4 regions of the Kitasatospora sp. NPDC041917 genome follow, and region 4 is predicted to be linked to each of the others. Evidence: riboswitches for the same ligand, from Rfam matches in the RefSeq annotation. Region 4 holds a riboswitch; each other region holds the start of a gene.
The links. A riboswitch is a leader RNA that binds a small molecule or an ion and turns the genes downstream of it on or off. The one in region 4 is predicted to bind cobalamin.

Region 1: another riboswitch for cobalamin. It lies ahead of ACZ6EM_RS10765 (ribonucleoside-diphosphate reductase subunit alpha); the one in region 4 lies ahead of nicT (Nickel transporter NicT).
Region 2: another riboswitch for cobalamin. It lies ahead of ACZ6EM_RS16335 (cobalamin biosynthesis protein); the one in region 4 lies ahead of nicT (Nickel transporter NicT).
Region 3: another riboswitch for cobalamin. It lies ahead of metE (5-methyltetrahydropteroyltriglutamate--homocysteine S-methyltransferase); the one in region 4 lies ahead of nicT (Nickel transporter NicT).

What each region holds. Positions count from the first base shown of each region.
Region 1 covers NZ_JBVJBI010000007.1:70,802-77,938, forward strand. Annotated here, with positions in the region: gene ACZ6EM_RS10760 (ribonucleotide-diphosphate reductase subunit beta) at 1-758, opposite strand, end outside; gene ACZ6EM_RS10765 (ribonucleoside-diphosphate reductase subunit alpha) at 758-3,169, opposite strand; cobalamin riboswitch at 3,361-3,486, opposite strand; gene ACZ6EM_RS10770 (GH12 family glycosyl hydrolase domain-containing protein) at 3,569-4,801, opposite strand; gene ACZ6EM_RS10775 (glycoside hydrolase family 26 protein) at 4,864-6,171, opposite strand; gene ACZ6EM_RS10780 (glycosyltransferase family 2 protein) at 6,171-7,137, opposite strand, start outside.
Region 2 covers NZ_JBVJBI010000011.1:155,784-162,920, forward strand. Annotated here, with positions in the region: gene ACZ6EM_RS16325 (putative cobaltochelatase) at 1-1,467, opposite strand, end outside; gene ACZ6EM_RS16330 (cobyric acid synthase) at 1,604-3,142, opposite strand; gene ACZ6EM_RS16335 (cobalamin biosynthesis protein) at 3,139-4,131, opposite strand; cobalamin riboswitch at 4,239-4,370, opposite strand; gene ACZ6EM_RS16340 (alpha/beta hydrolase) at 4,795-5,901, shown strand; gene ACZ6EM_RS16345 (hypothetical protein) at 6,772-7,137, shown strand, end outside.
Region 3 covers NZ_JBVJBI010000016.1:158,246-165,382, forward strand. Annotated here, with positions in the region: gene ACZ6EM_RS21220 (MarR family winged helix-turn-helix transcriptional regulator) at 1-92, opposite strand, end outside; gene ACZ6EM_RS21225 (SDR family oxidoreductase) at 162-1,013, shown strand; gene metE (5-methyltetrahydropteroyltriglutamate--homocysteine S-methyltransferase) at 1,194-3,509, opposite strand; cobalamin riboswitch at 3,666-3,895, opposite strand; gene cobF (precorrin-6A synthase (deacetylating)) at 4,010-4,768, shown strand; gene ACZ6EM_RS21240 (MarR family winged helix-turn-helix transcriptional regulator) at 5,068-5,520, opposite strand; gene ACZ6EM_RS21245 (MFS transporter) at 5,520-6,983, opposite strand; gene ACZ6EM_RS21250 (zinc ribbon domain-containing protein YjdM) at 7,136-7,137, opposite strand, start outside.
Region 4 covers NZ_JBVJBI010000001.1:253,723-260,859, reverse strand. Annotated here, with positions in the region: gene ACZ6EM_RS01155 (hypothetical protein) at 1-1,428, opposite strand, end outside; gene ACZ6EM_RS01150 (ArsR/SmtB family transcription factor) at 1,487-1,870, opposite strand; cobalamin riboswitch at 1,953-2,165, shown strand; gene nicT (Nickel transporter NicT) at 2,197-3,312, shown strand; gene ACZ6EM_RS01140 (M24 family metallopeptidase) at 3,693-4,799, shown strand; gene efp (elongation factor P) at 4,878-5,441, shown strand; gene nusB (transcription antitermination factor NusB) at 5,446-5,883, shown strand; gene ACZ6EM_RS01125 (thioesterase family protein) at 6,026-6,850, shown strand; gene ACZ6EM_RS01120 (hypothetical protein) at 6,984-7,137, shown strand, end outside.

The DNA of each region.
Region 1 (7,137 bases), on a different contig from region 4:
ACGGCCTCCTCCAGCATCTCCGTGACCTGCTTGGCCATCTCGTCGTCGAAGAGGTCGGGCTCCTCCTCGCGGACGGTGTCGACCACCGACATCGCGAAGTCCATGTGCATGGACTCGTCGCGGAACACCCAGTTCGTACCCGTGGCCAGGCCGTGCAGCAGGCCCCGGCTCCGGAACCAGTACACGTAGGCGAACGCGCCGTAGAAGAACAGTCCCTCCACGCACGCCGCGAAGCAGATCAGGTTGAGCAGGAACGCCCGCCTGTCCTCCTTCGTCTGCAGCGAGTCGATGTGGTCGACCGCGTTCATGTACTTGAAGCAGAACTGCGCCTTCTGGCGGATGGAGGGGATGTTCTCCACCGCCGCGAAGGCCGCGTTGCGGTCCTCCGGGTCGGGCAGGTAGGTGTCGAGCAGCGTCAGGTAGAACTGGACGTGCACGGCCTCTTCGAACAGCTGCCGCGAGAGGTACAGCCGCGCCTCGGGCGAGTTGATGTGCTTGTAGAGGCTCAGCACCACGTTGTTGGAGACGATCGAGTCGCCCGTCGCGAAGAACGCGACCAGCCGGCCGATCAGGTGGCGCTCGCCCTCGCTGAGCTTCGCCAGGTCGGCGACGTCGGAGTGCAGGTCCACCTCCTCGACGGTCCAGGTGTTCTTGATCGCGTCCCGGTACCGGTCGTAGAACGACGGGTAGCGCATCGGGCGCAGGGTCAGCTCGAAGCCGGGGTCGAGCAGCATCTTGCGGTCTTCGGACTGGGACATTACTGGCAGGCCTCGCAGGACTCGGGGTTCTCCAGGGAGCAGGCGAGGGCGGCTTCCTGCTCCGGGGTGAGGGTCGGGGTGTTCACGGGCACGGGCGCCGGCGCGGCGGCACGGGCGGCACCGGACGCGGCCTGGGCGATGCGGGTGGCCGGGCGGGAACGCAGGTAGTAGGTGGTCTTCAGACCGACCTTCCACGCGTAGGCGTACATCGAGCTGAGCTTGCCGATGGTCGGCGCCGCCATGAACAGGTTCAGGGACTGGCTCTGGTCCAGGTACGGCATGCGGGCCGCGGCCAGGTCGATCAGCGCGCGCTGCGGCAGCTCCCAGGCCGTCCGGTACAGCGAACGCACCTCGGCGGGCAGCCAGTTCAGCTCCTGCACCGAGCCGTTGGCGTCGCGCAGGGCGTCGCGGGTCTGCTGGTCCCAGACGCCGAGCTCCTTGAGCTCGCGCACCAGGTACGGGTTGACCTGGAGGAACTCGCCGGACAGCGTCTCGCGCTTGAACAGGTTGGACACCTGCGGCTCGATGCACTCGTACACGCCGGCGATGGACGCGATGGTCGCGGTCGGCGCGATGGCCAGCAGCAGCGAGTTGCGCAGGCCGGTCTCGGCGATCCGGGCGCGCAGCGCCGTCCAGCGGTCGGCCCACTGCGGGGCGGCCGTCGGGAAGTGGTCGATGTGCAGCTCGCCGCGGGCGGCGCGGGTCTCGCCGTACGCCTCGTGGCGGCCGAGCTGCTCGGCCAGGTCGGCGGAGCGCTCGTACGCGGTGAGCATGATGCGCTCGGCGATGAGGGTGGAGAGGACCTTCGCCTCGGCGGAGTCGAAGTCGATCCGCAGCTGGAAGAAGACGTCCTGGAGGCCCATCACGCCGAGGCCGACCGGCCGCCAGCGGGAGTTGGACGTCCCGGCCTCGGTGGTCGGGTAGAAGTTGATGTCCACCACGCGGTCGAGGAACGTCACGGCCGTACGGACGGTGGCGTCGAGGCGCTCCCAGTCCATGGCGCCGATCAGGTCGTCGGCCGTGGCGCCCGGGGCGACGTGGGCGCCCAGGTTGACCGAGCCCAGGTTGCAGACGGCGGTCTCGGAGTCGTCCGTGACCTCCAGGATCTCGGTGCACAGGTTGGAGGAGTGCACCGTGCGGCCCGGCAGCGCGGTCTGGTTGGCGGCGCGGTTGGAGGCGTCCTTGAAGGTCATCCAGCCGTTGCCGGTCTGCGCGAGGGTGCGCATCATGCGGGCGTACAGGGTCTGCGCCGGGATGGTGCGCACGGCCTTGCCGGCCAGCTCGGCCTTGCGGTACGCCTCGTCGAACTCCTCGCCCCACAGGTCGACCAGCTCGGGCACGTCGGCCGGGGAGAACAGCGACCAGTCCTGGTTGGCGTTGACCCGGCGCATGAACTCGTCCGGGATCCAGTGCGCCAGGTTGAGGTTGTGGGTGCGGCGGGCCTCTTCGCCGGTGTTGTCGCGGAGCTCCAGGAACTCCTCGATGTCGGCGTGCCAGGTCTCCAGGTAGACGCAGGCCGCGCCCTTGCGGCGGCCGCCCTGGTTGACGGCGGCGACCGAGGAGTCGAGGGTGCGCAGGAACGGCACGATGCCGTTGGACTTGCCGTTGGTGCCGCGGATCAGGCTGCCGCGCGAGCGGATGCGCGAGTACGACAGGCCGATGCCGCCGGCGTGCTTGGACAGGCGGGCGATCTGCGCGTAGCGGTTGTAGATCGAGTCCAGGTTGTCCAGCGGCGAGTCGAGCAGGTAGCAGCTCGACATCTGCGGGTGGCGGGTGCCGGAGTTGAAGAGCGTCGGCGAGGACGTCAGGTACTCCAGGCGGCTCATCAGGCCGTACAGCTCGGCCACCTCGCGCACGGACTGCTCGCTGTCGCCGACCGCCAGGCCACAGGCGACGCGGAGCAGGAAGTGCTGCGGGGTCTCGATCACCTTGCGGGTGATCGGGTGGCGCAGCAGGTAGCGGGACTGCACCGTGCGCAGGCCGAAGTACTCGAAGCGGTCGTCGCCCTTGGTGTCGACGAGCGCGTCCAGGGCGGCCGCGTGCTTGGTGACGAAGGCGGCGGTGGTGTCGCCGATCAGGCCCTCGGCGTGGCCGACGGCGATCGAGGCGGAGAAGGACACCGAGCCCTGGCTGTTCGCCTCGTCGACGATCTCCAGGGCGAGCAGGCGGGCGGCGAGCTTCGAGTACTGGGGGTCCTCGGCGATCATCGACGCGGCGGCATCCACGGCCAGCCCGCGCAGCTCGGCGAAGTCCGAGCCGGCGTGGCGGCCGCGCAGCGCGGCGGCGGCGACATGGCCGGGGTCGACCTCGGTGAGGTCGGTGCTGCGGTCGGTGAGCAGCCGCAACAGGGCGCCGCCGGGGTCGGAGACCGTCGGGTCGGTGAAGGCGGTGCCGGTGCCCTGGGCGGGCAGGGTGGCTGAGGCGGCGATGGTCAAGGCGCTCTCTCCTGGCGGCGATCGGCGGCGGTGATCGGGGGTACCGGGCCGATCGGGGCAGGGGAGCACGCACGCGGGCGCAAGCGGCGTCCGCGCGACGGTGGCATCCCCGGCCCGCCCGCGAGGCCCGGAAGGAAACTGCTCGTGCTGCCGGCCTCTGCGGGAGGGCCCGTGGCACACCGTCGGCAGGTGTTCGGACTCGCGGGGAGGGCTCGTGGAGCCGCCCGCTCACCGCTGCGGGGCAGTCCCGGATTCGCACCGGGTTCCCCTGCATCGACAGCAGGGACGAGCATACATCTAGTGCCGTGAGTCCGATGCAGCCCCACATGTTGTGTCGCGAAGTACAGTTGTTCGACTGTGTGTGCGATAAACTGCTCAGGCTGGAGGGTGCCATTCCTGGCCTGTGCGGGCCTCGCACGGGCGCATCCGGACCTGGGCGGTCCCGCTCGCGGCGGCGCCCGGATTCTCGACGCAGCGCCCGGTGCCCTGGTTCGCGAGCTGCCCCGTCGGGGTCACCCGCCAGCGCTGATCGGGGCGCGAGGTGCAGTCCGTGAGGACGGGGAAACCGAGGCCCGGATCCTCGACGCAGCGCCCGTTCTGCCCCACCGAGCCGTCGTCCCCCATCGTCCACGCCTGCGCGGGCGAGCCGTCGCAGGTGCCGGCGCCGATCGCGGCCGGATCGCCCGCCACCCGGCTGTCCAGGCAGAGACCGGGCAGGGCCGAGGTGATCGCGCCGCTGGGCTGCCCGGCGGCGGCCTGGAACGAGAACGAGTCGCTGCTGAGCCCGGCGCCCCCGTCCCAGATCTCGAACCCGGCCTGGACGGCGCACAGGTACGAGCCCGCCGGGACGTAGCCGCGCTGGACGGCGTCGCGGGTGAAGGCCCGCAGGTCCAGGTCGGTGACGGAGGTCGCGCTGGTGGCCATCTCGTAGGTGATCAGGGTGTGGCTGCTCTTCTTCGGCGCCTCGTACACCCGGTAGGAGGCGCCGCCGACCTGGAGCTCGCCGGCCTGCCGGCCGAACGGGGTCTTGCCGTTCCCGCGCAGCCAGATCATCAGCTCGGCGCTCTCGGTGAAGGAGCAGCTGGTCCGGCTGTTGCTGTACCAGACGTCGTACGAGGCGTTGTAGACGCCGCTGTCGATCTGCGTGGTCCGCCAGCTGCTGGTGGCGTAGCGCAACTTGTCGACCGCGATGGGTAGCGGGCCGGTGCCGGGCTGGAGCTGGGTGCTGATGTGCGGGTACGCGCCGGGGCCGCGGTCCGGGTCGGTCAGGCTGGCGGGGCCGATGCCGCTGCGGGTCACCCGGAAGCCGCTTCCGCCGTCGGTGCCGCTGATGCAGAGGCCCCCGGTGGCGTTCCACTCGTTCGGGTTGATCAGGTAGCGGCCGGAGTCGACGGCCTGGGCGGGGTAGCGGTTCTCCCCGGTGGAGCAGATCTCGCCGGCGGTGGCGGCCGGCAGCGGGGCGACCGCGGGGGCGGTCTGGTCGGGCTGCCTGCGGTCCCGCGGGAGCAGCACGGCGCACAGGATCAGCGCGATCACGATGGTCGGCGCGAGCCACCACCACGAGCGCCGGGTCGCGCGCCCGGTTCCGGGTACGGCGGGGGTGGTCATGGGGTTCTCGCCTCCCTGCTGCGGTGTTGTCGGCCGGTACGAGGGCCGGCTCGGCGGCGCGCTCACCCGGCGGGGGTGGAGCTCGACCGGGGCCGGGTCGCGGGGGAGGTCGGCTTCTTGACGGGGGGCTTCGTGGTGGAGCCGGCCGTCGGGCTCGGAGTGGTCGGGGGATCGGTCGTCGGGGCGGGCGCGGGGGCCGGCGGCGCGGCGGTCAGGGCCGGCTGGGAGCGGATGGTCCAGGGCGTGTTGTAGCGGGGCGCGGAGACCCCGGCCGCGAACGCCTCGGACGCGGCGCCGGACGCGGCGACCCTCCAGTCGACCTCCTTGCGCGACTCGTACCAGATCACGCCGATGATGTCGGGGTGCTGGGGGAGCTGCGCGAACATCTCGGTGATCCACTGCGCCTTCAGCCCCGAGGTGTCGGTGGCCCCGGTCTCGGTGATCACCACGGGCTTCTTCGTGAACGCCCGGATCTGCTCGATGGTCGGCTGGAAGATCTGGTCGAACGACTTGTACTTCTCGACGCCGGTGGTGCCGTAGTAGCCGGACAGGCCGACCCAGTCGACGTAGTCCTCGCCCGGGTAGAGCGTGTTCAGGCTGGTGGCGTTCTCGTAGTCGACGTTGGGGCTCCACACCCAGGTGACCCGGGTGGCGCCGACCTGCTTGAAGATGTCGTGGACGTGCTGCCACGCCTGGACGTACTGGCCCTTCCGGTTGCCGTTCGCCTGCTCGGTCCAGGGGTACCAGTAGCCGTTCATCTCGTGGGCGAAGCGCAGGGCGATGGGGTAGCCGAGGCCCTTGACGCCCTCGGCCCAGGTCCTGATGTAGTCGTCGAACCTGCCGTCGATGATGTTCGAGAGGGCGTACTCCGGCTGCTCGCCGCGGAGCTTGTCCTCCTTCGCCTCCTTGCGGTAGTCCCACGGCTCCCAGGCGACCATCGGCATGATGCCGCGCTCGGCGACGGTGTCGAACACCCGGCGGTCGAACTTCCGGTCCCACCAGCCGACCGAGAACTCCAGCACGCTCGGCTGGTGCTTGACGGCGGCGGTGAACTCGTCGAGCGGGCCGAGGTCGTACGGGCCGGGTTTGGTCATGATGCCGGTGAAGGCGCCGCCGGCCGGCGGGAACTGCGGCGGCGGGGGCGGCGGGACGGCGGTCGCGCCCGGCGTGGTGGGGGTGACGGAGGGGGACGGCGACGCGGCCAGGGCGCTGGTCAGCCAGCCCGGCATCGCCGTGGGGGCCGCACCGGCGAAGCTGTACGGGTCCTGGTCGTGGTTGCGGGAGAGCCGGGGCGCGAGCACGAAGGTGTACCCGACCATCAGCACCAGGGCGAGCAGGGCGGCGATCCGGGGGACGGTGATCCGCAGCATCAGCGGGCCCCCCGCTCGGGCCGGCCGCCGACCCGAGCGGGCTCAGGCCCTTCCTCGAACCCGTCCTCCTCCACGGCCGTCGGGGCGGGCTCCCCGGCGTGCGGCGGTTCGGTCCGTTGGACGGGCAGGGACGCGGTCACGAGTTCCTCGGCGGTGTCGGCGGCCCTGGCGGCGACGGCCCGCTGGGCCCGCGCCTCGCGGCGGGCGCCGACGAAGGAGATCGCCAGCGGCGCGAGGCCGGTGAACAGGCTGACCCCGGCCCAGAAGCGCAGGATCCAGATGTCGTGGTGCAGCGTGAAGCTCGCGCCGAGCAGCCCGCCCGCGACCGCCGCCCACAGCAGGTGCAGCCGGAACGTCGACAGCGACTCGGCGCTGCGCAGGTCGCCCTTGGCGGTGACGGCGTAGGCGAGCGGGCGGCGCAGCAGTGCCGCGATCGCGGCGGCCACGTAGACCGGGCCGGCGAACAGGGCGAGGCCCATGCCGGCCATGCCGATCTCGCGCCGCTCGTGCGCGGCCAGGTTGAACCGGCGCAGCCACAGCCACAGCACGAGCCAGCTGCCCATGCTGGCGCCCCACAGGGCCATCCAGTGGGTGCTGTTGAGGTGGATGGAGGTGATGCCGAGGGCCAGGTAGACGGAGGTGGCGAGACTGCCGAGGACGGTGGTGAGCGCCACGCTCGGGTAGTAGAACTGGACCAGGCCGTAGAGCACGCGCTGGCGGAGCCGCAGCTTGATGCCCGAGCGCAGCCGGCTCTTGAGCAGGATCTCCCAGATGCCGTAGGCCCAGCGCTTCTGCTGGTTGAAGTAGTCGGTCCAGGAGGTCGGGCCCTCGCCGACGGCGAGGACGTCGGGGGTGTAGACGCCCTTCCAGCGCTGGCCGGTCCCCGGATTGACGGAGGCCTGGACCCGCATGCTGGTGAGGTGGTCCTCGATGATCGAGTCCTGGTAGCCGCCGATCTGCTGCCAG
Region 2 (7,137 bases), on a different contig from region 4:
GCTGCGCCCGCGCGCAGCCTGGTGCGGCGCGGCGGCCTGGAGGGTCGCGGTCAGGTGCAGCCGGCCGAGCGCGCCCTGCGGGCGGCGGGCGCGGATGGTGTGTCCGCCGGTGGTCTCGGCGGGGGAGCGGCGGCCCTGGGCGCCGTGACCGGTGCCCTTGACGGTGAACAGCTGGGTCCGGTACGGGTCCCCGGCCGCGACCGGCGCCGACTCCCGCGCGGGGGAGGGGTGTTGGGCGGGCACGGGCTGCCGCGCCGACTCCTCGGGGCCCTCGGGGGAGGGTGCCTCGGGGGCCGACGGCTCGGGAGCGGACCCCTCGGGGCCGCCGTCGGACGGCTCGGGCGCGCCGCCGCCGTCGGGGCCGCCCCCGTCCGGGCCGCCCTCCGGCCCGTCGCCGTCCGGCCCGTCGCCGTCCGGGCCGGACCCGTCGCCCTCGGGCTCAGGCTCCTCCTGCTGCGCGTGCTCCTCCAGCGTCCGGTCCAGCTGTTCCTCGTCCAGCCCCGGCGCGTCGAAGGGGTTGCGGCGGCGCCGGTGCGGCAGCGCCAGCTGCGCCGCCTTGCGGACGTCCTCCTCCTGCACCTCGGTGCGCCCGTCCCAGGCCGCCAGCGCGACGGCGGTGCGGGCCATCACGATGTCAGCGCGCAGCCCGTCCACCTCGAACGCGGCGCACACGGCGGTGATCTGACGCAGCGCCACATCGGTCAGCTCGACCTTGGGCAGCAACTCCCGCGCCGCGACGATGCGTTCGGCGAGAGCCCGCTCCTCCGCGGCGAACCGCTCGGCGAAGCCGGTCGGATCCGCGTCGTAGGCGAGCCGGCGGCGGACCACCTCGGCGCGCTCGGCCGGATCCCGGGTGGCGGCGATCTCGACGGTCAGGCCGAACCGGTCGAGCAGCTGCGGCCGCAGCTCGCCCTCCTCCGGGTTCATCGTGCCCACCAGCAGGAACCGGGCCGCGTGGCGCACCGACACGCCCTCGCGCTCGACGTAGGAGCGGCCCATCGCGGCGGCGTCCAGCAGCAGGTCCACCACGTGGTCCTGGAGCAGGTTCACCTCGTCGATGTAGAGCACGCCGCGGTGCGCCCTGGCGAGCAGCCCGGGCTCGTACGCCTTGACGCCCTCGGCCAGCGCCCGCTCCAGGTCGAGCGAGCCGACGATCCGGTCCTCGGCCACGCCGACCGGCAACTCGACCAGCTGGGCCGGCCGTTCGGAAGCGGGCGGGGAGACGTGCGGCCCGTCCGGGCACTGCGGGTCGGGCGCGGCCGGGTCGCAGGCGAAGCGGCAGTCGTCCACGGTGGCGATGGACGGCAGCAGGCCGGCCAGCGCGCGCACCATGGTCGACTTCGCGGTGCCCTTCTCACCGCGCACCAGCACGCCGCCCACGGCCGGGGAGACCGCGTTCAGCAGCAGCCCGAGCCGCAGGTCGGCCATGCCGACGATCGCGGTGAACGGATAGCGGACGTCACTCATGCCGTACCCCACTCCTGTCGTGCCCGGTTCCGCGGCACCGTCCGGTCCTGTGATCCTGCCCGGCTCCGTGATCCTGCCCGGCTCCGTGATCCTGCCCGGCTCTGCTGCCGTACTCGGCACTGCCGCCGTACCCGGCTCATGCGTCACTCCCAGGGGCCCCGGGCGGGACGAACGGCAGCGATCCGGCCGCCGGCACCCCGCCCTCGATCAGCTTCCACAGCGCGTCGGTGTCGGCGTGCTCCTCGATCAGGTCGCCCAGCCGGTCCAGCCGGGCCTCGCGCGCCGCGGCGAAGGAGGTGTCCGGGGCCGGGACGAACGCCCGGCCCGACAACGCGGCGACCTCGCGCAGGAGTTCGCGGCGGAACCCGTCGTTCTCCAGCGCGCCGTGCCAGGTCGTGCCCCAGGCCGGGCCCACCCGGCAGCCGTCCAGACTCCGCCCCCGGCCGTCGGAGACGAACGTGTCCCCGCCCTCGACGGTGACCACGCCGTGGTGGATCTCGTAGCCCTCCACCCGCTGCCCGTACGCCTCGCCGACCGGCCGCGCCAGCACCTTCTCGGCGCCGAACCGCACCTGCGTCGGCAGCAGGCCGAGGCCCTCGACGGCCCCCGCCCTCGACTCGACCTCGTCCACGATCGAGCGCGCCAGCATCTGGTAGCCGCCGCAGACCCCGAGGACCGGCAGCCCGGCCGCCGCCCGGGCCCGCAGCGCCGGCTCCAGACCGCGCTCGCGCAGCCAGGCGAGGTCGGCGACGGTGGCCCGGGTGCCGGGCAGCACCACCAGGTCGGCGTCGGCCAGCTCCTCCGGGCGGGTCGCCCAGCGCACCAGCACGCCCGGCTCCTGCGCGAGCGCGTCCATGTCGGTGAAGTTGGACAGCCGCGGGAAGCGCACCACGGCCACCCGCAGCACGTCCGCGCCGTACGGCCCGGGCCCGTCCGCCCGGTCCACCACCGTCGACAGGTCCAGCGAGTCCTCGGCGTCCAGCCAGAGCCCGGGCAGCATCGGCAGCGTGCCCAGCACCGGACGGCCGGTCAGCCCGTGCAGCATCTCCAGCCCGGGCGCGAGCAGCCGCGCGTCACCGCGGAACTTGTTGACGAACCAGCCGGCCACGTGCCGCTGGTCCTCCGCCGACAGCAGCGCCAGCGTCCCGTACATCGCCGCGAAGACCCCGCCGCGGTCGATGTCCCCGACCACCACCACCGGCAGGGCGGCGGCCGTCGCCAGGCCCATGTTGGCGATGTCGCGGTCGCGCAGGTTGATCTCGGCGGGCGAGCCCGCGCCCTCGCAGACCACCACGTCGTAGCGGCCACGCAGGTCCGCCAGGCACTCCAGGGCGCGCTCCAGCAGGACGGGCTTGCGCTCGCGGTAGTCCAGCGCGCCCACCTCCGCCACCGGCCTGCCGAGCAGCACCACCTGGCTGCGGCCGTCCGCGCCCGGCTTGAGCAGCACCGGGTTCATCGCCGCCTCCGGCTCCACCCGGGCGGCCTGCGCCTGCATCGCCTGGGCGCGGCCGATCTCGGCGCCGTCGGCGGTGACGAAGGAATTGAGCGACATGTTCTGCGCCTTGAACGGCGCGACCCGCACGCCCTGGCGGACGAGCCAACGGCAGATCCCGGCCGTCACCACGCTCTTGCCCGCGTCCGAGGTCGTCCCCGCGACCAGCAGCGCCTTGCTCATGCCCGTCCCCTCTTCCTCAGCAGCATCCGCAGCAGGACGTGCCCCGCGACCGTCGTACCCAGCGCCAGTGCGCCCACCCGCCGGGAGAGCGCACAGGCGCGCTCGATGTCGTCCACCGTCACCGGCCGCAGCTCCGCACCCAGTACGGGCCGGTGCTCCACCCTCTCGCCGTACCGCAGCGCCCCGCCCAGCCGTACGCCCACCGCGCCGGCGAACGCCGCCTCGGCCTGGCCCGCGTTCGGGCTCGGGTGCGCGGAGCCGTCGCGCCGCCAGACCCGCCAGGCCGTACGGGGCTCGGGCGCGGCGGCCACCGTCAGCAGCGCCGTCAGCCGGGCGCCCGGCCAGCCCGCCAGGTCGTCCAGCCGGGCCGAGGCCCAGCCGAACCGGGCGTAGCGCGGCGAGCGGTGGCCCACCATCGCGTCCAGGGTGTTCACGGCGCGGAAGGCCAGCAGGCCGGGCGTGCCGGCCAGGGCGCCCCAGGTCAGCGCGTTCACCACGGCGTCGGCGGTGTTCTCGGCCACCGACTCGACCACCGCCCGGGCGATCTGCTGCCCGTCCAGCGCGCTCGGGTCCCGCCCGCACAGGTGCGGCAGCCGCTCCCGGGCGGCCGCGAGGTCGCCCGCGGCCAGCGAGCGGCCGATGGTGCGCGCCTCCCGGGTCAGCGAGGTGCCGCCGAGCACCGTCCAGGTCGCGGCCGCCGCCAGCACCGCCCGGCCCAGCGGACGCCGGCCCACCGTACGGTCCAGGGCGAGCGCGCCCGCCGCGACCGCGCCCACGCACAGCGCCGTGTACCCGGCCCCCGCGCCGCGGTCGTCGCGCCACAGCCGACGCTCCAGCCGGGTCGCGGCGCTGCCGAAGACGGCCACCGGATGGCCCCGGCGGGGGTCGGCGAAGCGGGCGTCGGCGACATGGCCCGCGACGGCGCCGAGCGCGAACGCGGCGGCGCGGGCCAGCGGGCGCGGCGAGGAGGAGGGCCCGAGCGGGGTCATCGGGGGCACGGCGGAAGGCAGCTCGGAGTCCGGTGGGGCGGGGCAGCCTGCATCGCGTGCGTGTCCTCACTCAGGGTCCGCGCCCTGGATCGACGTGACGGGGGCGAGAGTCTCCTGGCTTCCGGGTCGAACGCACCCCCGGAGCCTTCCAGCGGCCGTCGACGGCCGCCGTGGCGATGTTCCGAGCGTGCTCCCCGGTGACAGTGGCGGGACCGCGCCGGAATTCCACCGGCTTCCTCTCCATGCCTCCGTTTGGCCCCAGGATCCCATCACGGGCCCGAACCGGGAGTCAACCGAGGTCACGGAGGGGTTGGTCACACGCGGACGCCGCCGACAGGCCGGGGATCGTCCGGCGCGGGGCCGCTGACACGCCGGGGGATCCCCGGCGCGGCACCGGGCCGCGGCCGGGCCGCTTCGTGCGTTCGGCGGCTGGGGCAGGACCGGGGCCACGCCTGCGGTTCGGTGGCAGGCACCGCGGAAAGCCCCCGCCGCCGCCCTCGCCGCCCTCGCCGCCCTCGCCGCCCGCTTCCGGTACCTCCTCGGCGCCGCCGGGCCGCCGCCCGGGTGACCCGGACGGCCCAGCCCGGTGGCCGGGCGGACGGAGCGCCGGTGAACTGGTGCCCGAACACCGTCCGGTCCGTGAGCAACAGAGCGGGGAGCGAAATGCGTTGGGGAACCGCCGCCGTCGTGGCGGCCGCCGCGGTCGGGGCCGCCGTGCTGGTGATCGGCCGTCGGGCCTCCGAGCGGACGGTCCGTCCGGTGGCCGCCGTCCCGGAGTCCGGGCCGGTCGTGGTCCGCGGCCTCGCCCCCGGCCGCGTCACCTTCACCCGCGGCCCCGAGAGCCTGCGCCCCGGCCGCTGGGCGGTCGAGTGGGCGGACGGCGGGCACGCGGTCGTCGAGGAGGTCCTGCACAGCGACGAGCGGGGCGTCACCCGCCGGCTGCTCCGCGCCGACCGGGGCACGCTCACCCCCGGCACCGAGGTCCGCTTCACCCCCCGGGTCCACCTCGGCGACCCCACCGAGGCACTCGGCCTCCCCTTCACCGACACCACCGCCGACGGCGAGCTCGGCGCCCTTCCCGCCTGGCGGCTCGACGGCAAGCGCGGCACCTGGGTGATCCTGGTGCACGGCCCCGAGGCCGACCGCCAGCAGACCCTCCCGGTGCTCCCCGTCCTCGACCGGCTCGGCCTGCCCGCCCTCGCCGTCACCTACCGCGGCGACCAGGGTGCCCCCGCCTCCCCGGACGGGCTCAGCCACTTCGGCGAGACCGAGTGGCGCGACATCGAGGCGGCGGTACGGCTGGCGCTCGACAGCGGCGGGGGCAAGGTGATCCTCTACGGCTGGTCGGTCGGCGCGACCACGGCCCTCCAGACCGCGGCCCGCACCGCCTGGCCGCACGCCGTCAGCGGCCTCATCCTCGACTCGCCGGTGCTCGACCTCCCGGTCTCCGCCCGCCGGGACGCCGCCCGGGCCGGCTTCCAGGGCGTCGCCGCCGAGCTCGGGGCCCTGGCCGCGGAGGGCCGCACCGGCGTCGACCTCGCCGACTTCGCCCGCATCGCCGACGGCACCGACCTGCGGGTGCCCACCCTTCTCCTGCACAGCCCCGAGGACCGGATCGCGCCCTTCGGCACCGCCGAGAAGCTGGCCGCCGCCCGTCGCGACGTGGTCAGCCTCCAGGCCTTCCCCGGTGCCGACCACGCCACCCTCTGGAACACCGCTCCCGACCGGTACACCGAACTGCTCCGCCGCTGGCTCACGCCGCTGCTGTAGGGCGCCGCCGGCGGGTCCTCGCCGGCACGTCTCCCGGACGTGCCGCGGTCGGTGCTCCGCTTCCGCCCCTGCGGATCGGAACGCGGCCCCACCGCCGAGGTCGGAGCGGGCCCGTTGGGTCGACCCGTCGATCCGATCCGTCCGATCCATCCGATTCGTCCGACAGGATCCGCGAGGCCCGCAAGACCCACGGGCCGCGCCCTCGCCCCCCTCCTCGTGCGGGCGTTTCCGGCTGGGCCGCGCCGGCTTTTCCGGCGCGCTTCCCCCCTGCCCACGAATGAACGTTTCCCCCATTCCGCCGTAGGCGCGCGAGAAGTCGGCCGGTCCGACTTCTCGCGCGGCACGATCCCCCCGCCCCGCCCGTCATCCGTCCGGATTCGGACTGGACAGCTCCGCCGGAAGTCGGCGGAAGGGGATTCCCCGTGCGACCGGCGCGAAAACCACCCCGATGTCAGGGGCAACAATTTGCCCGGCCACTGACCCCCCACCCGTACGCACGGTAACCGCCCGAGCATTCCCGGCGACCAGGATGATGCGAGTGGCATGGGCAGGTCACACGTTTCCGGCCAGGCGGTTTGCCGCTGTTGCCCGATCTTGCGGAGGTGCCGCCACCGGTCGCCCGGTCGTACGGACAACCGGATGTGACAGAAGGCCGGTACAAGGGGAAGACTGCTCGACGTGACGTCTCGGAACCCGCGCGACCGTGATGCCCCGCTCCCGCCGACGATCGGTACCGGTGCGACGGTGACCCGTCTCCCCGGAACGGCCCAACGGCCCGCCGGTGGCAGGCCGGGCGGGGCGGGTGTCCCCCGTAACGGAGTACCCCGGCGGCGAGGGCCCGCTCCGGCTCCCGGGCGGGGCAGGGTTCCCGTGCCCGAGGGCTTCCCGGCACCCGCCGAGCTGGCGCCGCTGGCCCGCCGGATGCTGGTGGACGCCGTCCGCGTCGCCCGCTGGGCCGGTGAGCTGGCCGAGGTCGACAAGCGCGGCGAACTGCTCCCCGAGGACGCCCGCGAGGCCGGCCGGGCGCTGGCCATGACGGTCGGCGCCGCCGCCAAGGCATGGGGGCAGGCGCTGCTGGTGGGCCTCGTGGAGCCCCGGGACGGCGGAGCCGGCCCCGGCTGGCGCCTGCACGCCTGGGAGCACGACGACGAGGCCGTGGTGCGCGGATGGTCGGCGATGTTCGACGCCTGGACCCTGCTCGCCCCGGTGCCGCCCGCCGCGCTGCGCGGCGTGTTC
Region 3 (7,137 bases), on a different contig from region 4:
GCGGCCGCCTCGGACTCCCGGCCGTAGCGGCGGTTGACGGCCGCGAAGAGTCCGACGATCTCCTGGGTGAGGTCATCCGGTGGGTGGGACATGGCCACCAGACTATCCAGGTGCTTGACAAAGTGAAATGTCAGCCCACATAGTTATGGATCATATTGGTTATGATCCATAAGCACTGGGAGTCCAGCGAGATGAGCGACCGGACCGTCCTGATCACCGGCACCTCCTCCGGCATCGGCCTGGCCACCGCCGTCGCCGCCGCCCGCGCCGGCTGGCGCGTCATCGCCACCATGCGGAACACCGCCAAGGCCGGCCCGCTGCTGGCGGCCGCCGAGGAAGCCGGGGTCACCGTCGACCTCCGGACGCTCGACGTCACCGACCCCGCGTCGGTCCAGGCCTGCCTGGTCGGCGTCGACCGGCTGGACGCGCTGGTCAACAACGCCGGCGCCGGCCACATCGGCACCCTGGAGCAGGAGAGCGTCGACGACGTCCGCGCCGTCATGGAGGTCAACTTCTTCGGGGTGCTGCACACCACGAAGGCCGCCCTGCCCCTGCTGCGGGCGAGCAAGGGCCGCGTGCTGACCGTGACCAGCGTCGGCGGCGTGGTCGGCCAGCCCTTCAACGAGGCCTACTGCGCCGCCAAGTTCGCGGTCGAGGGCTACATGGAGTCCCTCGCCCCGGTCGCGGCCACCGCCGGCGTCTCCGTCAGCGTCGTCGAGCCGGGCGCGGTGGCCAGCGAGTTCGTCAGCAACGTGGGCCTGACGGACGACGCGGCCGAACAGGCCGGGCCGTACGCCCCGGCCCTGGCCGCCTACCTGGACCGCACCCGCGGCGCCTTCGCCAACGCCCAGGCGGCCGAGGACGTGGCCGCCGGGATCCTCGACCTGCTCGCCGCCGAACGACCCGCCTTCCGGGTGCTCACCTCCGACGTCGCCCGGGCCTTCGCCGGGGTCAAGCTCAAGGACCTCGACGGCTCGGCCGTCCAGGGCCTCACCTCCGGCTGGGTCGCATAGGGCCTGGCCCGCGGATCACCGGGGCACGGGGCCCGCGAGCGGCGCGGTGGCCGGGCCGCCCCCGTCACCGGGCGGCGCGCCCGCGACGCCCTGGTCCGCCCGCCCGCGTCCGCCCAGGGGACCGGCCGGCCGGGGACCGGGGTGGGCGCGGCGGCCTTGCCGCGCCCACCCCGGCCGCCGTCAGCCGGCCAGTTCCTCGCGCAGCAGGCGGGCGGCGCCGACCAGGCTCTCCAGCGAGGCCCGGGTCTCCGTCCAGCCGCGGGTCTTCAGCCCGCAGTCCGGGTTGACCCAGAGCCGCTCCGCCGGGATCGCCGCCAGGCCCGCGCGCAACAACGAGACGGCTTCGTCGGTGCTCGGGACGCGCGGGGAGTGGATGTCCCAGACGCCGGGGCCGACCTCGCGCGGGTAGCCCGCCTCGGCCAGCTCGCCGGCCACCTCCATGCGGGAGCGGGTGGCCTCCAGGGAGATGACGTCGGCGTCGAGTTCGTCGATCGCGGTCATGATCGCGCCGAACTCGGCGTAGCACATGTGGGTGTGGATCTGGGTGTCCGCGCGGACGCCGGAGGTGGCGAGGCGGAAGGCCTCGGTGGCCCAGGCCAGGTACGCCGGGCGGGCGGCGGCCCGCAGCGGGAGGGTCTCGCGCAGCGCCGGCTCGTCGACCTGCACGACGGCGGCGCCGGCCGCCTCCAGGTCGACGACCTCGTCGCGCAGGGCGAGGGCCACCTGCCGGGCGGTGTCGGCGAGCGGCTGGTCGTCGCGGACGAAGGACCAGGCGAGCATGGTGACCGGGCCGGTCAGCATGCCCTTGACCGGGCGGTCGGTCAGGCCCTGCGCGTAGCCGAACCAGTCGGTGGTCATCGGGTGCGGACGGGAGATGTCCCCGGCCAGCACCGGCGGGCGCACGTACCGGGTGCCGTACGACTGGACCCAGCCGTGCCGGGTGGCGAGGTAGCCGGTGAGCTGCTCGGCGAAGTACTGGACCATGTCGTTGCGCTCGGGCTCGCCGTGCACCAGGACGTCCAGCCCGGCCTTCTCCTGGTAGGCGACGACCTCGCGGACCTCCGCCTCCATCCGCTCCCGGTAGGCCGGGGCGTCGATCCGACCCGCCGTCAGATCGGCGCGGGCGGTGCGCAGTTCGGTGGTCTGGGGAAAGGAGCCGATGGTGGTGGTCGGCAACAGCGGCAGCCCGAGCCGGGCGCGCTGGGCCTCGGCCCGCTGCGGGTACGCCTGGGCGCGCCGGGTGTCGTCGGCGGTGACGGCGGCGGCGCGGGCGCGCACCGCCGGGTCGCGGGTGATCGGGGAGTTGGCGCGGGAGGCGAGGTCGGCGCGGTTGGCGGCGAGCTCGGCGGTGATCGCGCCGGTGCCCTCGCGCAGGCCCCGGGCGAGCAGTGCCGCCTCGCCGGCCTTCTGTCGGGCGAAGGCCAGCCAGCGGGCGATCTGCGGGTCGATGTCGCGCTCCGCGGCGGCGTCGATCGGCACGTGCAGCAGCGAGCAGGACGGCGCCACGTCGACGGTGCCGGCGAGGCCGAGCAGGGTCGCCAGGGTCACCAGCGACTTCTCCAGGTCGTTGATCCAGATGTTGCGCCCGTCGATCACCCCCGCCACCAGCCGCTTGCCGGGCAGACCGCCGGCGGCGGCGAGGTCCTCCAGGTTGGCGGCGGCCGGGCCGGTGAAGTCCAGCGCCAGGCCCTCGACCGGGGCCTTGGCCAGCACCGGCAGCGCCTCGCCGAGCCGGTCGAAGTAGCTCGCGACCAGCAGCTTGGGCCGCTCGGTGAGACCGCCCAGCTCGCGGTAGGCGCGGGCGGCCGCGTTGAGCTCGGCCGGGGTGCGGTCCTGCACCAGCGCGGGCTCGTCCAGCTGCACCCACGCGGCGCCGGCGGCACGCAACTCGGCCAGCAGCCGGGCGTAGACGGGCAGCAGCCGGTCCAGCAGGGTGATCGGCTGGAAGTCCGCGCCCACCCCGGGCGCCGGCTTGGCGAGCAGCAGGTAGCTGACCGGCCCGACCAGCACCGGCCGGGCGGCGTGGCCGAGCAGCAGCGCCTCGCGCAGCTCGCCGACCGCCTTGGCCGGGTTCGCGGCGAACACCGTGTCCGGGCCCAACTCCGGCACCAGGTAGTGGTAGTTGGTGTCGAACCACTTGGTCATCTCCAACGGAGCGACGTCCTGGTTGCCGCGCGCCATCGCGAAGTACCCGGCCAGCGGGTCGGCGTCGACCGCCTCCCGGTGCCGCGGCGGGATCGCGCCGACCGCCACGGTGGTGTCCAGCACGTGGTCGTAGAGCGAGAAGTCGCCGGTCGGCACTTCTGCGACCCCCGCCTCGACGAGCTGCGCCCAGTTCGTCCGACGCAGGTCGGCGGCGGTCGCCAGCAGCGCCTCGGCCGCGACCGCGCCCTTCCAGTACCCCTCGATCGCCTTCTTCACTTCACGGCCCCGGCCCTGGCGGGGGTAGCCGTGGGCGGTGGCGACGCTCGCCGCGGCTGCGGACTTCGTGGTCAAGGGACTCTCCTTCGCGAGTCTGGATCCTCAAGTGCCCGGTGACGGCACGAGGACGCGAAGGGATGACGGACCGGACGGACGACCGCACCCGTGCGCGGCTCCGCCCGATATGGTCGCCGACCCGCCCACGAGGTCACCGGATGGCCGCGCGCGAACGCTCGCGCACGGGCAGTGGCAGGTCTTCGGACTCGCGGGCACACCCACCTCGGCCGAAACCGGGGCGGACACCTACTGGCCGTCGCTTCCCAGACCCGTCCCGGGTCCAGTGCGTATGACGGCGGTCGTTCCCACTCACCGCTGCGGGGCAGTCCCGGATTCCCACCGGGTTCCCTCTTGCGACGCGCCTGCCTGGCGGACAGGGCGAACCAGCTGCACCGCCAGCTTAGGGGCAAACCGTCGGCGTCGAGGCGGAAATCCCGCAAGGCGTCCGCGTGGTGAGACGCAGACTCCGCGCCCGGCCCCGGGCGGCGCACCCGGGGGCGGACGGCAGAATGTCTCCCATGCGGCACATCTTCGTCATCGGCATCGGCGCGGGCGACCCCGACCACCTCACCCTGCAGGCGATCAAGGCGATCGGTCGCACCGACGTCTTCTTCATCCTCGACAAGAGCGAGGAACGGCAGGACCTGATCGGGCTGCGTCGCCGGATGCTGGCCGACCACGGACGGCCCGGGCACCGCGTGGTCGAGGCGCCGGACGCCGAACGGGACCGCGCCACCTCCGCGTACGCGGCCGCCGTGGACGACTGGCGCGTCCGCCGCGCCGATCTGGTCGAACGGCTGGTCGCCGAGCACCTCGGCCCGGGCGAGAACGGCGCCTTCCTGGTCTGGGGCGACCCCGCCCTCTACGACAGCGTCATCGCCGTGGTGGACGACGTGTCGAACCGGGGCGGCGTGCCCTTCGCGTACGAGGTGGTCCCGGGCATCAGCAGCGTCTCCGCGCTCGCCGCCCGGCACCGCACCACGCTGACCCGGGTCGGCCGGCCGGTGCAGATCACCACCGGCCGCCGCCTCGCCGAGGGGTTCCCCGAGGGGGTGGACGACGTGGTGGTGATGCTCGACGGCCGGGCCGCCTTCGCCGGGATCGACCCCGAGGGGCTGGAGATCCACTACGGCGCCTACCTCGGCACCCCCGACGAGGTGCTCGTCTCCGGTCCGCTCGCCGAGGCCGCCCCGCGCATCCGCGAGCTGCGTGAGCGGGCCCGGGAGCGCAAGGGCTGGATCATGGACACCTACCTGCTGCGACGCTCGGACGGCTGACCCGACGCCTGCCCGACGCCTGACGGACGCCCGGATCGCCGGGCGTCGCCGACGGCGATGGCGATGGCGATGGCGGAACAGTTCCCGAACAGCCCGCACGATCGGCGTGCGGGCCTGCGAAGAACGGCGATTGACGGACCATCAAGGGCAGTGGGCCCCGGCGGTCGGCAGCACGGCAGCGGAACGGGAACAGCGGCCCGGACTCATGCATGCTGTCTCCGTCCTCGCGGAAAACACGGATCACCCGCGGCCGGTGTCCCGACTCCCGGATCCACGCCCGCCGCGTCGGGCGGCAGCCCTCAGTCCAGGAGCTTCGCCATCACCCGGTCGAGCGCGCGGAGGTCCTCCGGCGGCAGCGCGAGCAGCGCGTCCGGCGGCGTGGCGAGGATCCCGGTGGCGAGCGCGGCCTTGGCCTCGCCCTCCTCGGTGAGGTGGACCAGCTTGGAGCGCCGGTCCGCCGGGTTGGTGATGCGCTCGGCGAGCCCGCGCCGCACCAGGTCGTCCACGATGACGCTGGTGTACGGCGGGTCGGCGGTCAGCCGCTCGGCCAGCTCCCGCAGGGTGATCGGGCCGGCGGCGAGCCGGCGCAGCGCCCTGACCCGGCTGAAGCTCATGCCGAGGGCTTCGGCGACGGTCCTGCGGCGGTCGTGGCGCTCCAGCACGAGCGCGTACATCCCCTGCCAGACCCGGGCCGCCGTCGCGGCGTCCGTCCCGCTCCCCTCCGGGTGCCCACCGGTGTCGAGGCGCTCCATCAGGCGTCCACCGTCTCCTTCGTCTCCGTGCTTCCCTCGGTCGCCTCCTCGGCGGCGAGCCGCCGCGCCGTGCGCTCGGCCGTCGCCCGGGCCCAGCGGCCGGAAGTGAGCGTACCGGTGACCAGCACGGCGGCGCCGCAGCCGGCGATGATCCACCATGCCGTCCGGGCCGCCCCGATGAAGGCCGCCGGGTCCGCGAGGGCGCTGCCGGCCATCAGGGCGCCGGTGACCGCGACGCCCAGGGACTGGCCGACCTGTCGGCTGGTGGAGGCCACCGCCGCCGCCACCCCGGCCTGCGAGCGGGGCATCCCGGAGACGGCGGTGTTGGTGATGGGCGCGTTGACCAGGCCGAAGCCCGTGCCGAAGAGCAGGAAGGCGAGGACCAGCAGCCAGGCCGGCAGGTGCTCGGAGTAGCCGACCGCCTGGAGCACGGCGCTCGCGGTCAGCGCCGCCCCGGCCAGCAGCAGCGGCGTGCGCGGCCCCCGGGCGGCCACCATCCGGCCGGACAGCGGCGCGGTGAGCAGCGACATGACCGCCATCGGCAGCATGAACAGTCCGGCGTGCAGCGGGTCGAGCCCGCGGACGTCCTGGAGGTACAGGGAGGTGAGGAAGAGGAAGCCGCCGAGGCCGGCGAAGGCGGCGACCGCGATGACGGTGGCGCCGGAGAAGGGCGCGGAGCGGAAGAACCGCAGGTCGATCAGCGGGTCGGTGCGCCGGGGTTCGTACCGCAGCAGGCCCAGCAGCGCGCCCAGGGAGGCCGCCGTGCAGCCGAGCACCACGGGCGAGGTCCAGCCGCGCTCCGGTGACTCGATGATCGCGTAGGTGAGGGCGGCGAGCACGACGACGACCAGCAGCTGGCCGACCGGGTCCACCCGGCGGGTGCGGGCCGCCCGCGACTCCGGCACGTAGCGGGTGGTGAGGAAGAGGGCGGCCAGGCCGATCGGGACGTTGATCCAGAAGATCGCCCGCCAGCCGGCCGACTCCACCAGCGCCCCGCCGATGATCGGCCCGGCGGCCATGCTGATGCCCACCACGCCGCTCCAGACGCCGATCGCCCGGGCGCGCTGCCGGGAGTCGGTGAAGGTGTTGCTGATGATCGACATGGCGACGGGGTTGAGCATCGATCCGCCGACCGCCTGGAGCATCCGCGCGGCGATCAGCCAGCCGAGCCCGGGGGCCAGGCTGCACAGCAGGGAGGCCGCGGTGAACACCACCAGTCCGATCCGGAACACCCGGCGGCGGCCGATCCGGTCGGCGGTCGAGCCGGAGAGCATCAGCAGGCTCGCCAGCACCAGGGTGTAGGCGTCGACCGTCCACTGCAGGCCGGACACCGTGGTGTCCAGGTCACGCCGGACGGCGGGCAGGGCCACGTTCAGGATGGTGTTGTCGAGGCTGACGATCAGCAGGCTCATGCAGCAGATGGCGAGCACGAGCCAGGGCCGCGGTCGAGCGGCATCGGGCATGGCGAACGCTCCAGAGTTATTTGTGTTGTTGTAATCATTGTGATGCTACAACTAATCCGGGCGGCGGCTCCACCCCCGACCGGCCCCGGACAGCGCAACGGCCGCGCCCCGCCGATCTCCTCGACGGGGCGCGGCCGCTGGGGGCCCGCGGATC
Region 4 (7,137 bases):
GAGGCCGGGGAGTTCGGCGGCGGAGTCGGCGAGCCAGCGGGCGGCGGGGCGTTCGGCGTGCACCTCGGTGCGGGTCAGGACCTCGGCGGTGTAGCGCAGGGCGTCGCCCGGGTGCTCGTCGGTGAGGGCGTGGAAGCCGCGCGGGGCGTGGTCGTGCGGGTCGAAGGGGTAGCGCCGCAGGCTGACCTCGATGCCCTCGCTCCGGCCCTCGACGTCGTACGCGGTGGGCCGGTCGACGGTGCCGGGGCACGGGGCCGGCCTGGGGTAGGGCGGCAGGGCCGGTTCGTCCCCGGGCTCGTCCAGCCCGGCCAGGAAGGAGTGCAGCAGCGGGCGCAGCAGCCGGGCGGATTCGCCGCGGTGGGCGAGCGAGCGGTCGGTGATCGCGCTCAGGTCGGCCGGGGCCCGGGCGAGGGCCTGTTCGACCTGGGCGGCGAGGTCCCCGTCCGGGTCGAGGACGGGCGCTGCCTGGCCGAAGGCGTAGCCGGGGGAGCGGGGGTCGAGTTCGGCGGCGCCGGTGGCGACGAGCAGGGTGCGGTGGTTCAGGGCGGCGCCGTAGACGGTGACCGATCCGTGGTCGCCGATCACGCAGTCGGCGGCGACGAGCGCGGCCTGCCAGCCCTGGTGGGGCGGGATCAGGCGCAGGCCCATCCGGCGGGCGTCGTCGAGCAGCGCCTCGGGGTCGTGGCGGCTCCACACGTTGGGGTGCAGGACGACGGCCACCGTGTACTCGTCGGCGGGGAGCCGGCGGACCAGCCGCCGGGGGAGGTCCGGGCGGCGGCCGAACAAGGAGTGCTCGCTCCAGGTGGAGCTGACGACGACGAGCCGTCGGCCGCCGGTGGCACCGAGCGCAGCGCGGTAGCCGTCGCGGGAGCGCCGGCTGCCGAGCATCCGGTCGAAGCAGGGGTCGCCGACAACCCGGGCGACGTCCAGCGCCTCGGGGCAGGAGTCCCGCAGCCGGTCCAGCTGCTCGGGGTGGGAGAGGCCGAGGACGTCCACGAACACCCTTCCGCGGTGGGTGAGTTCGTTGCGGGACAGACCGGCGGCGGTGACCGTGTCGCCGGTGGACTCGGTGACCAGCCGGTTGTAGCCGACGCCGTGCGGGAGGACGACGAGGCGGGCGTCCAGCCGGTGCATGGAGGAGTGGACGGCGCAGGCGACGGCCAGGTCGAAGCGGCGGCTGACGGCGTCCTCCCAGTCCAGCACGGTGAAGCCGGGCAGGCCGTGCAGGTACTCGTCCAGGGCGCGGTCGGCGAAGGCGGAGCCGGGGTTGACGGTGAAGTACCGCTCGATGCCGTCCGGGTTCAGCAGGGTCAGGACGTCCAGGACCCGGGTGGCCGAGGTGAGGGTGCGGGCGACCGCCAGCACGCGGGCCCTGACCGGTCGGGTGTTCCACCGGTCGGCGGGCCAGGCGTGGGGGCGGGACGGCACGTCATGATCGTACTCATCCGCTTCGGCCGCGGCGCGGTTCCGGGGCCGGGCCAGTGGGTCAGCCCGTGGCCGCGGTGGGCTCGTGGTGTTCGCCGGCGGCGCACTCGTCGAGGAGGGGGCGCATGGCCTCGTCCACGAGCTGGTAGCGCACCACGCGTCCGTCCCGGTCGCCGGTGACCACGCCGGCCGTGCGGAGCAGCCGCAGGGCCTGGGAGACGGCGGGGTCGCGCATGCCGGTGGCGACCGCGAGGTCGGTGACGGCGAGCGGCCCGGCCCGGTGGAGGGCGAGCAGCAGGGCGAGCCGGCCGGGGTCGGCGAGCAGGGAGAACCGCTCGGCCCAGGACCGGACGTGGGCCGGGTCGCCGATCGCGGCGATGGCCTCGCAGACCCGGTGCCCGTCGATGGTGCGGTGGCCCGCGCGGTCGGCCGGTACGAGATGCATGCGGACATTCTCGCAGGCGGCGGTCTGTGATCCTGGACACCTGCGCAGGTGCGCAACCTTGCACGGGTCGGGGCGTGGCCCCTACGGTGTTCCCCGCCGTGGTGCTCGGGAAGACCGGTGACGGACCCTCAGGGGTCCCAGCCCGGAGCGGCCCTCGCCACTGTGATCGGGTCGTTCCTCCGTCCGCGGAGGAACGTCGTCCGTACCCATGGAGCCACTGGGCGCCTCGCGCGCTTGGGAAGGCGGGTACGGGCGTCCCGTCAGCCAGGAGACCGGCCACGGCATCTCACGAGGTTTTCCACGAGGTGCTGGAGCGTGATCCGCAGATGACCCTGCCCGAAACCGTTGCCGCCGGGGCCGAACCGGCCCCCTCCGCGCTGCCCAGCTTCCAGTGGCGGCGCGAGGACACCGTCCGTACCGCCGGGCTGATGGCGGTGATCGTGGCCATGCACGTGGTGGCCTTCGGCACGCTGATCTTCCTGGTCGCACCCGAGAAGTACGCGGTCGGTACCCAGGTCTTCGGGGTGGGCCTGGGTATCACCGCGTACACCCTCGGGATGCGGCACGCCTTCGACGCCGACCACATCGCGGTGATCGACAACACCACCCGCAAGCTGATGGCGGACGGCAAGCGGCCGGTCTCGGTGGGCTTCTGGTTCGCCCTCGGGCACTCCTCGATGGTGGTGGTGATGGCCGCCCTGGTGGCGGGCGGCGCGCAGCTGGCGAACACCCTGATGGACGACGAGTCGACCACCCACAAGTGGCTCGGCGTGATCGGGACGACCACTTCCGGCGTGTTCCTCTACCTGATCGGCGCGCTCAACCTGGCGGCGCTGCTCGGCATCCTCAGGGTGTTCCGCTCGATGCGGGCCGGGAAGTTCGACGAGAAGGAGCTGGAGGCGCACCTCGACTCGCGCGGCTTCATGGCCCGGGTGCTGAACCGGGCGACCCGTTCGATCACCCGGCCCGGGCAGATGTTCCCGGTGGGCATGGTGCTGGGCCTGGGCTTCGACACCGCGACCGAGGTCACCCTGATGGTGATGGCCGGCTCGGGTGCCGCCTCCGGGCTGCCCTGGTACGCGATCGTCTGCCTGCCGCTGCTGTTCGCGGCCGGGATGAGCCTGTTCGACACCCTGGACGGGACGTTCATGAACTTCGCGTACCAGTGGGCCTTCGCCAACCCGGTGCGGAAGGTGTACTACAACCTGACCATCACCGGTCTGTCGATCGCGGTGGCCTTCATCATCGGCACCATCGAGCTGGTCGGGGTGCTGCACGAGAAGCTCGATCTGACCGACCCGGTCACCGGGTTCATCGCCGACATCTCGCTGGACAACGTCGGCTACGCCATCGCCGGGCTGTTCGTGGTCGTCTGGGCGATCGCGATCGGGTACTGGAAGCTCGCCGGGGTCGAGAAGCGCTGGACGCCCGAGGGCTCCTGAGCCACCCGGCCGCGAGCAGCGGCCTGCCCGCGCACGCCGGAACGGCGCTTCCCCGCGGTGGGGAGGCGCCGTTCGCGTTCCGGGGGCCGGGTGCGCCCCGGGTCGGCGCTCCTCGCGGAAGGCGACGTGCCGGCCGGCGACCGGGTCGTACTCGCACAGGACCAGCAGTGACAGATCCGTGACGGAACGTAGCGGACGGCGGGGGTTCGAGGGACCGCCGGGGGGTGCGGGGCCCCTCGGCGGCACGCTGCGTGGGGGGCGGGGTGCGGGCCCGAGGGGGACGGTGCCGCGGTCGCGCAGGGGGGCGTGCAAGGGGTATTGGGGGTTCTGCCGGGGGTGCTCGGCGGGCGCTTCGGGCCGGGGGTTCGTAGGCTCGACGCATGGCGGATGCGTACGCGGGGCGGCGGGAGCGGGTGAGGGAGCACTGCAGTGCGGCCGGGGCCGATGCGGCGCTGATCACCCGTGCGGCGAACGTGCGGTACCTGACGGGCTGCGCGCCCTGCGGGGCGAGCCTGCTGCTGACCAGGGAGCGGGCGCTGCTCGCGCTGCCGGACGACCTGCCGCCGGACGACTCCGGGGAGCACCTGATCGCCCCTGACGTCACCCGGCTGCCGGTGGCGGCCGGGTCGGACTCCGCGCTGGCCGTCGCGGCCGTCGCCGCGCGGTCCGGGGTGTCGGGACTGGCGGTGGAGGAGCACGACCTGACCGTCACCCGGCACCGGGCGGTGGGGGGCCTGACCGAGGGGGCCCGGCTGGTGGACCTCGGTCAGACGGTCGAGCGGCTGCGGGTGGTCAAGGACGAGCACGAGATCGCCGACCTGCGGATCGCCGCCGAGATCGCCGACCAGGCGCTGGGCGAGCTGCTGGAGTCGATCCTGGTCGGCCGCACCGAGCGGCACCTGGCGATGGAGCTGGAGCGCCGGATGATCGACCACGGCGCCGACCGGGCCGCCTTCCCGGTCTCGGTCGGCACCGGCAGCCACTCCGGCCAGGCCGCCCACCAGCCCACCGACCGCCGGGTGGAGGAGGGCGACTTCCTGACCGTGGTGATGGGCGCCCAGTACCGCGGCTACGGCGTCTCCACCGCCCGCACCTTCGTGATCGGCGCGGCCCCCGCGCCCTGGCAGGTGGAGCTGCACCGGCTGGTCTTCCGGGCCCAGCGGGCCGGGCGGGAGGCGCTCGGACCGGGCGTGGAGCAGTGCGTGCCCGACCGGGCCGCCCGGCAGGTCCTGGAGGCGGCCGGCCACACCGAGGCCTCCCCGCACCCGGTGGGCCACGGCGTCGGGCTGGAGATCCGGGAGGCGCCGCGCCTCGGTCCGTCGGACATGGGTAAACTGGACAGCCGCGTGCCGGTCACCGTCGGTCCGGGGGTCCACCTCCCGGGCAGGGGCGGCGTCCGGATCGAGGACACGCTCGTCGTGCGCCCCCTCGAAGAGGGCGGGCCCGAGCTGCTCACCATCACCACCAAGGAGCTCCTCGCCCTGTGACCGCGGCCCCCCGGGGGCCGTGGAAGGCAGGACGCAATCCCTTGGTTCCTTGACAGCTATACAGGAGTTAGTGCGCCCGTGGCTTCCACGAACGATCTCAAGAACGGCATGGTCCTCAAGCTGGAGGGCGGCAAGCTCTGGTCCGTCGTCGAGTTCCAGCACGTCAAGCCCGGCAAGGGCCCGGCCTTCGTGCGTACCAAGCTCAAGGAGGTCCTGACCGGCAAGGTCGTCGACAAGACCTTCAACGCGGGCACCAAGGTCGAGACCGCCAACGTCGACAAGCGCGGCATGCAGTTCTCGTACAAGGACGGCGAGAACTTCGTGTTCATGGACATGGACACCTACGACCAGCTGACCATCGAGCCGTCGGTCGTCGGCGACGCCGCCAAGTACCTGCTGGAGGGCTTCGAGGCCCTCGTCGCGCAGAACGAGGGCTCGGTCCTCTACATCGAGCTCCCGGCCGCGGTCGAGCTGACCATCGCCGAGACCGAGCCGGGTGTCCAGGGCGACCGCTCCACCGGTGGCACCAAGCCGGCCACCCTGGAGACCGGCGCCGAGATCCAGGTGCCGCTCTTCGTCACCAAGGGTGAGAAGGTCAAGGTCGACACCCGCGACGGCAGCTACCTCGGCCGGGTGAAGTAAGTCCGTGTCGGCCGCACGCAGCAAGGCCCGCACCAGGGCCTTCCAGATCCTCTTCGAGGCCGACCACCGCGGGGTCGACCCGCAGCAGGTCCTCGCCGACTGGGTGGCCCGCGCCCGCGAGCCCAGGCCCGACGAGGGCACCCCGCAGGTCGGTGAGTACACCATGGAGCTCATCGAGGGGTACGTCCAGCACGCTCGTCGCATCGACGACCTGATCGAGCAGTACTCCGTCGGCTGGTCGCTCGACCGGATGCCGATCGTGGACCGCAACGTCCTGCGGCTCGGTGCCTACGAGCTGATCTGGGAGGACGGCGTCCCGGACGCCGTCGTCCTGGACGAGGCCGTCGAGATCGCCAAGGAGTTCTCCACGGACGACTCCCCGGCCTTCGTCAACGGCATGCTCGCCCGCTTCCTGGAGCTGAAGCCGAGCATCCGCCGGTAGGCAGGTGGACCTCGCGGACGGCCGTCGGACCCGAACAGGTGTCCGGCGGCCGTTCCGCGTTTCACCCGGTCGGCGTAGGGTGGGGACCTACTTGTCAGTAACTTGACGTCCGGAACCACGCGTGAAGGGCAGGTCCCCCCAGATGACCACCGCGATCCGCAGCGAGTTCGACCAGGGCATCGCCCTGACCAGGCACCCCGAGGAGGCCGGCCGCTACGACGCCGAGCTCGGCGCCGGCTGGCAGATCGGCGGCGGGGTGAACGGCGGACTGCTGCTCGCGGTGGCCGGACACGCGCTGTCGCTGGAGCACGGCACCCACCCGGACCCGGTGTCGATCAGCGGTTACTACCTGTCCGCCTCCACCCCCGGCCCGGCCACCGTCCGCACCGAGGTGCTGCGCACCGGCCGCGGCCTGTCCACCGGCACCGCCTCGCTCAGCCAGGACGGCGTCGAGCGGCTGCGGGTGGTGGCCAGCCACGGCGACCTCGCCACCGCCGACGGCGAGGTGCGCACCAGCGCGCGGCCGCCGCAGCTGCCGCCGCCGGACCAGTGCGTCGGCGTCGAGCACGCGCCCAAGGAGCTGATCGCCCAGGCCGCCCTGCTGGAGCGGTTCGACCTGCGGCTGGACCCGGCCACCATCGGCTGGGCGCTCGGGCAGCCCTCCGGCAACGGGCGGATCCAGGGCTGGTTCCGGCTCGCCGACGGCCGCGAGCCCGACCCGCTGCTGCTCCTGCTGGTCGCCGACGCGCTGCCGCCGGTCACCTTCGACCTCGGCATGCCGGGCTGGGCGCCCACCATCGAGCTGACCGTCCACCTGCGCGCCAGGCCCGTGCCCGGCTGGCTGCGGGTCACCCACGCGACCCGCAACCTGGCCGGTGGCTACTTCGAGGAGGACGCGGAGGTCTGGGACGAGTCCGGCCGCCTGGTCGCGCAGTCCCGCCAGCTGGCCCGGGCGCCCCGCCCCTGACCCGGCGGCCCCGCATTACCGGTGGTTACATTCCTGTGACACGCCGTACGTGTGCGGCGCGCGCGGATGGGGAGGAAGACGGTCAGCGGCGAGCGTGCCGCGGACCGTCAACCCCCGAAGCCAGGAGCCACCGATGAGTCAAAAGGGTCGCGCCCGCCGTAACTCCGACTGCACCGCCGGCGGCTCGCGGCCCGCGGTGCGGGCGTCGCACCGGCCACAGCGGGCCGGCGGCGCCGAGCAGGCTTTTGTCATCGGGGTGCTGACCAACGCCGCGGACTTCGCCCGGG